Roseobacter denitrificans OCh 114: one gene and its partner. The protein of the gene in region 2 interacts with the protein of the main gene of each other region in a pairwise test. Links are inferred from orthologs where the notes say so. Each region holds a gene or a part of one and is shown on either strand. Other genes may lie near its edges. The genes, in order: ribD and accC.

Region 1 (3,091 bases), 990 kb from region 2 along the record:
TGCCCGGCCCGCGCCAGTACGCCACCCGTGCGCGCGCGCAGCGGGAAGATATGCCCCGGCGTGGCGATATCCGCCTGCCCCTTGTCCTCATCAATGGCGATGGCGACCGTCAGCGCCCTGTCAGGGGCGGATATGCCGGTGCTCACCCCTTCGCGCGCCTCGATCGACACGGTGAAGGCCGTCTCATGGCGCGACGAATTGTTGACCGCCATCATCGGCAGACCCAGCGTTTCGATGCGCTCCGAGGTCATGGGCAGGCAGATGAGCCCACGGCCATGGGTGGCCATGAAGTTGATCGCCTGCGCGTCGGCAAATTGTGCGGGGATCACGAGGTCGCCTTCATTCTCGCGATCTTCATGATCGACCAGAATGAACATCCGACCGTGACGGGCATCCTCGATGATCGCTTCGATGGGTGAGATGCTGTCGCGCAGCTCACGCTCAACTGGGCCGGATGTTTCAAATGTCATAGCATGCACGCCTCTTTGTCTGGGACAGGCTCATAGACCAAGCGGCAAGGCTTGACCAGCCGCCCCCGGTTCAATGCGCAGGCATTTCCGCAAGACGCGCGACGTAACGGGCCAGCGTGTCAATCTCAAGGTTCACCGCATCCCCAACGCGCACACCGCCCCATGTTGTGACTTCTTTCGTATGGGGAATGAAGTTGATCCCGAAGTCCCTGCCGTCGACCTCGTTCACCGTCAGAGAGGTCCCGTTGAGGGCCACCGACCCTTTGGGCGCGATGAACCGTGCCAGTGCCTCAGGGGCGCGCAGTGTCACCCGCGTGCTGTCGCCCTCCTCCGTGACCGCGATGACCTCGGCGACACCGTCCACATGCCCGGACACGATATGGCCGCCCAACTCATCGCCCACACGCAACGCGCGTTCGAGGTTGACGCGACCGCCGACGGCCCACTGGGTGAGGTTCGTCTTGCTCACGGTCTCGGCGCTGATCTGCACATCATACCAATCCGGCCCGAGATCGACCACGGTCAGGCAGACACCATCCGACGCGATGGAGGCCCCCATATCAATGCCGGACGTATCATAACCCGTGCGAATGCGCGCCCGCAGGTCGCCCTCCTGCTTGAGGTCGATGATCGTGCCGATGTCGGTAATGATTCCCGTAAACATGAAAGCCCCGCCGTGCTGGTGTTTGTGATGACGTAGCGGCGCGACCCAAAGCTGACAAGCCCCCGCAGCGCGTCACGGCCTTGCGGCTGGCATTCGTGCACCGTGCAACCGGTGGCAGAAGCGTTCATTGCCCCGCGTGTCAATCAGGGCTGCGCACGCTCCCAGATGTGCATGACGTCCGGGCCGACGGTCTGCGTGCTGCGCAGGTCATAACGCGGTGCGCGAGACAATTTGCTCAGCCCCAAGGCGCCGATCGACGGCAACCCCTCCGCCCCGATCGCCAGACCTGCGGTGAAGCCGATCAACTCATCCACAAGGTCGGCCTCGAACAAAGACGCCGCCAAGGCGCTGCCCCCCTCGCAAAAGATCCGCGTCAGACCATGCCCCGCCAGTTGGCGCATCACATCCGCAGGGTCCAATTGCCCACCCCGCGCCGCGCAGGGCAGCAGGACAGCCCCCAAATCCTGCCAGGTTCGGATCAACTGCGGGTCAGCGTCCTTGCCATGACATAAGATCACCGGCACCTCGGTCGCCGTGCGGGCCAAGACCCCCATCAGCGGCACATCAAGCCTGCGACTGATCACAACGCGCGCAGGCTGCCACGCGGTGCCAAGGTCCCGGACGGTCAGCGCCGGGTCATCCTTGCGCGCCGTACCCGCGCCCACCATCACCGCATCATGCCGCGCGCGCAATGCATGCACCACGCGGCGTGCCTGCGGGCCCGTGATCCACTTGCTCTCGCCTGTGCCGGTTGCAATGCGCCCGTCAAAACTGCCCGCAAGCTTGAGCGTCATGAAAGGGCGATCCAGTTCCACGCGCGCAAAAAACCCCGCGTTGTCCCGGCGCGCCTGCGCTTCCAAAATGCCTGACTGAACATGAATGCCCGCCTGCTCCAAGGCGCGAAAACCTGCACCATGCACCCTCGGATCCGGGTCCCCGGTGGCCGCGAAAACCCGCGCAACGCCCGCCCTGACCAATGCCTCTGCGCAGGGTGGGGTCTTGCCGTGATGTGCGCAAGGTTCCAGCGTCACATAGACGTCAGCACCGCGCGCCTGCGCCGCGGCTTGCGCCAGCGCCTGCGTCTCAGCATGCGGACGGCCCCCCGGTTGGGTCCAGCCGCGCCCGATAATCCGGCCGTCTTTGACAATCACGCAGCCCACGGCCGGGTTCGGCCATACACGACCAAAGCCCCGCCGCCCCAACGACAGGGCCAGCGCCATGTAGCGGGACGCCTCGGTCACTCGTCGCCGGGAACGTCCGGGCGCAATTCACTGACAAACTTGTCAAAATCATCTGCGGCCTGAAAGTTCTTGTACACACTGGCAAAACGCACATAGGCAACGGTGTCGATCCGCGCGAGCGCTTCCATCACGATCTCACCGATCTGTTTGGAGCCGATGTCGGTTTCGCCCATGCTTTCCAACCGGCGCACAATGCCCGATATCATCTGGTCGATCCGTTCGGGATCAATGGGTCGTTTCTGCATGGATATGCGGATGGAGCGCTCCAGCTTGTCGCGATCAAAATCTTCTCGTTTGCCGGTGGATTTGATCACAACCAGATCGCGCAGCTGCACACGTTCATAGGTCGTAAACCGCCCCCCACAGGCCGGGCAAAACCGGCGTCGCCTGATGGAGACATGGTCCTCCGCCGGACGGCTGTCTTTAACCTGAGTGTCAATATTTCCGCAAAACGGGCAGCGCATCGGCCGTCCCCCTTATTCCAGTCTCTGCCTCTTGTTGTGGGATCGCCGCCCCACTTATCCACAAGTATAGGCGAACGCCTAAGTTTTGGGTAGAGGCGAATTATCATCCCACATGTTGTGGCAAAAACCGTGTCTTATCGGTCAGCATTAAAGTGCGCGGCCACCCGCCTGCGGTGCGGGCGGCGGCGATGCTCCACAAGATAAATCCCCTGCCATGTGCCCAATTGAAGCTGCCCCGCCGCGACCGGAATG
Region 2 (3,277 bases):
AAGGGTCAGACAGCGAAACTGGACCGGATCAGCATCCGGTTGAACGCCTGCCGCTATCCCGTCGGAAACCCGTCCGGCGATGCCTTTGCCTCGCTTGAGGTGCGCGACATTGATTCCGGCGCTTTCATTTTTTCCGGCTGGATGATCGCATCTTCACCGGCGCTTTCTGCGATGGATCATCCGCGCTATGACATCTGGGTGATGCGCTGCACGACCTCCTGAGGGCTGCGCAGAGGCGGATTGAGAAAACTGGCCGGGCGGGCGCAGGCTTCCTGAAGCCGCTTTTGGTATTGCGCCCGGCTTATTTCGATTGCACCGAGAGAGGCGAGATGCTCGGTCAGGAATTGCGTGTCAAACAGCGCAAAGCCACCATCAAGCAGCCGGTCCACCAGACAGGCCAGCGCAATTTTCGACGCGTTGCTGCGGCGTGAAAACATGCTTTCGCCAAAAAACGCAGCCCCCAGCGTAACCCCGTAGACCCCGCCGACCAGCGTGTCGCCTTCCCAGACTTCAAGCGAATGGGCCCGGTCCTGCGCGTGCAAGATGTTGTAAAGACGGCGGATTTCGTCATTAATCCAGGTGTCGGCGCGATCCGCGCACCCGTCCACGACGCCGGCGAAATCCTGGTCAATCCGTATATCAAACGCCGTGCGCAGCATCTGACGGCGCAAGGAACGGGACATATGAAACCCGCGCAGCGGCATGATGCCCCGGCGCAGGGGATCAACCCAGAAAATGTCCGGATCATCGCGATGCTCTGCCATCGGGAAAATGCCCGTGGCATAGGCCTGCATCAGCACATCCGGGGTCAATCGCATGACGACAAACCCTTAAGTTGCGCTGAGGTTTGCGTCCAGCCACTGCTCCAGCCAGTGAATGTTGTAGCCACCCGACAGAACGGCTTCTTCTTCCAGCAGGGCATGAAAGAGCGGCACCGTCGTATCAACGCCATCAACGATCAACTCCCCCAGCGCGCGATGCAGCCGTGCGAGCGCCTCGGGTCGATCACGGCCATGCACGATCAGCTTGCCGATCAGGCTGTCGTAGTAAGGCGGGATCGAATAGCCGTCATAAAGCGCGGAATCCATCCGCACGCCAAGACCGCCGGGCGCGTGATACTGCGTGATGCGGCCGGGGCAGGGTGAGAAATTCGGCAGTTTCTCCGCATTGATGCGCACTTCGATGGCATGTCCGTTGATTGTCAGGTCTTCCTGCCGGAAGGACATCTCCATACCGCTGGCCACGCGAATCTGTTCGCGCACAAGGTCTACGCCGAAAATCGCTTCGGTCACCGGATGCTCAACCTGCAGCCGCGTGTTCATCTCGATGAAGTAGAACTCACCGTTTTCGTAGAGAAATTCGATCGTGCCCGCGCCGATGTAGTTGATCCGCGCCACCGCATCCGCGCAGACCTTGCCGATGGCCATGCGCTCTTCGGCAGAAATGGATGGGCCAGGAGCCTCTTCAAAGACTTTCTGGTGGCGGCGCTGCAATGAACAATCCCGCTCGCCCAGATGCACCGCGCGGCCCTTGCCATCGCCAAACACCTGTATCTCGATGTGGCGGGGTGTGGTGAGGTATTTCTCGATATAGACCTCATCATTGCCGAAATTCGATTTGCCCTCGGCGCGCGCGGTCAGAAAGGCTTTTTCCATCTCTTCCGCGTTCTGGGCAACTTTCATGCCGCGCCCACCCCCGCCCGCGGTTGCCTTGATGATGACGGGATAGCCGATTTCCGCACCGATGCGCTGCGCTTCCTCCAGCGTTGCAACGCCGCCGTCAGAGCCGGGCACGCAGGGCACGCCGAGGTTTTTCATCGTCTCCTTGGCGGTGATCTTATCGCCCATGATGCGAATATGCTCGGCGGTCGGCCCGATAAAGCTGATCCCGTGATCTTCGACGATCTGCACGAAGCCCGCGTTTTCGGACAAGAACCCGTATCCCGGATGTATCGCCTCTGCGCCGGTAATTTCGCAGGCAGAAATGATGGCGGGAAAGGACAGATAGCTTTGCTGGCTCGCCGGTGGACCGATGCAGATGCTTTCATCGGCCATGCGCACATGCATCGCGTCGCTGTCCGCAGTCGAGTGTACCGCAACTGAGGCAATGCCCATCTCGCGCGCGGCCCGCACAACGCGCAGCGCGATCTCGCCCCGGTTGGCAATCAAAATCTTGTTGAACATGCTGGTCGCTCCTATTCGAGGATAACGAGCGGGGTGCCGAATTCGACTGCGGCGCCATCTTCGACGACAATGCGTTTTACGATGCCGGATCTTGGGGACGGGATGTGGTTCATGGTCTTCATGGCTTCGACGATCAGCAAGGTGTCACCCTCGGCCACCTGGGCACCAACCGATATGAACGCGGGAGCGCCGGGTTCGGCCTGCATATAGACCGTGCCGACCATGGGCGAGGTTACGGCACCCGGCAGATCGGCGGGATCGTCCACGGTTTCCGCAGGGGTGGCAGCAGCAGGTGCTGCCGCGGCCGCCGGAGCCGGGTTGGGGGAGGCAACCTGCGTGAACACCTGTTGCTGGTGTCGGCTGACCCGCACGTTCAGGCTGTCATCCGCGCCATAATCCCTTTTGACCTGAAGCTCGGTCAGGTCATTCTCGCGCAGCAATTCTGCAAGGGCCTGAATAAATGCCACATCTGCGTCATGGTTCTTTTTTGTCATTGAATTCCTCGACCATATTCTGGGCAGGCCGTATCGGCGTCGGCCCTTGTTCTTGCGCGCTCGTTATATGCGAAGGGTGACGCCATGGAAACCCGCCTATTGCAGCGCCGCGCAGAGCAGGTAAACTCCAATCCCGCAAAAGGAGCAAGGGATGAACCTCGCACATTGGCTTGAGCGACAGGCGCAGATCACGCCCGGGCGACCCGCGCTTTTTCTCGGTACAGAGTGTGTGGCGGACTACGGCCAGTTCTGGCGCGATGCCCGCGCCGTGGCGGGCTGGCTTTTGGCGCAGGGTGTGGGGTCGGGTGACCGCGTGGCGCTGTTCATGACGAATGTACCGGATTATCTGACCGTCTTTTACGGGATCTGGGCGGTCGGGGCGGCGGCGGTGCCGATCAATGCCAAGTTACACGGCCGTGAAGCGGCGTTCATTCTTGAGAACAGCGGTGCCAAACATGTGTTCACCTCGCCGGAGTTGAGCGCATCGCTCATTGAGGCCGGTGTCAGCACAACTCAGACCGAGGTGCCCGGCACCGCGTTCGAGGCCATCCGGGCGCACGAGCCGATAGATGTAATTGTGCCACGCGACCCGGATGATCT

What was found.
Region 1: the proteins of accC (region 2) and ribD interact in binary tests that used the Escherichia coli proteins (3 or more experiments, as listed by UniProt). The link is inferred for Roseobacter denitrificans OCh 114 from one-to-one orthologs.

Annotation. Positions count from the first base shown.
Region 1 is NC_008209.1:1,727,973-1,731,063, reverse strand. What follows is about bases 317-3,086. They hold ribD (bifunctional diaminohydroxyphosphoribosylaminopyrimidine deaminase/5-amino-6-(5-phosphoribosylamino)uracil reductase RibD), read right to left. Parts: upstream 2,355-3,086; coding sequence 1,278-2,354; downstream 317-1,277. Other genes in these bases: RD1_RS08295 (secondary thiamine-phosphate synthase enzyme YjbQ), read right to left, coding at 2,974-3,086; nrdR (transcriptional regulator NrdR), read right to left, coding at 2,372-2,839; RD1_RS08310 (riboflavin synthase), read right to left, coding at 541-1,134; ribB (3,4-dihydroxy-2-butanone-4-phosphate synthase), read right to left, coding at 317-470. In the rest of the region: more of ribB, read right to left, coding at 1-316; more of RD1_RS08295, read right to left, coding at 3,087-3,091. UniProt on the Escherichia coli protein: Converts 2,5-diamino-6-(ribosylamino)-4(3h)-pyrimidinone 5'-phosphate into 5-amino-6-(ribosylamino)-2,4(1h,3h)-pyrimidinedione 5'-phosphate.
Region 2 is NC_008209.1:2,720,614-2,723,890, reverse strand. Bases 8-2,963 are described here. They hold accC (acetyl-CoA carboxylase biotin carboxylase subunit), read right to left. Parts: upstream 2,184-2,963; coding sequence 831-2,183; downstream 8-830. Other genes in these bases: RD1_RS13110 (class I adenylate-forming enzyme family protein), read left to right, coding at 2,829-2,963; accB (acetyl-CoA carboxylase biotin carboxyl carrier protein), read right to left, coding at 2,195-2,677; aat (leucyl/phenylalanyl-tRNA--protein transferase), read right to left, coding at 186-818; RD1_RS13130 (DUF2155 domain-containing protein), read left to right, coding at 8-222. Also shown: more of RD1_RS13130, read left to right, coding at 1-7; more of RD1_RS13110, read left to right, coding at 2,964-3,277. UniProt on the Escherichia coli protein: This protein is a component of the acetyl coenzyme A carboxylase complex; first, biotin carboxylase catalyzes the carboxylation of the carrier protein and then the transcarboxylase transfers the carboxyl group to form malonyl-CoA.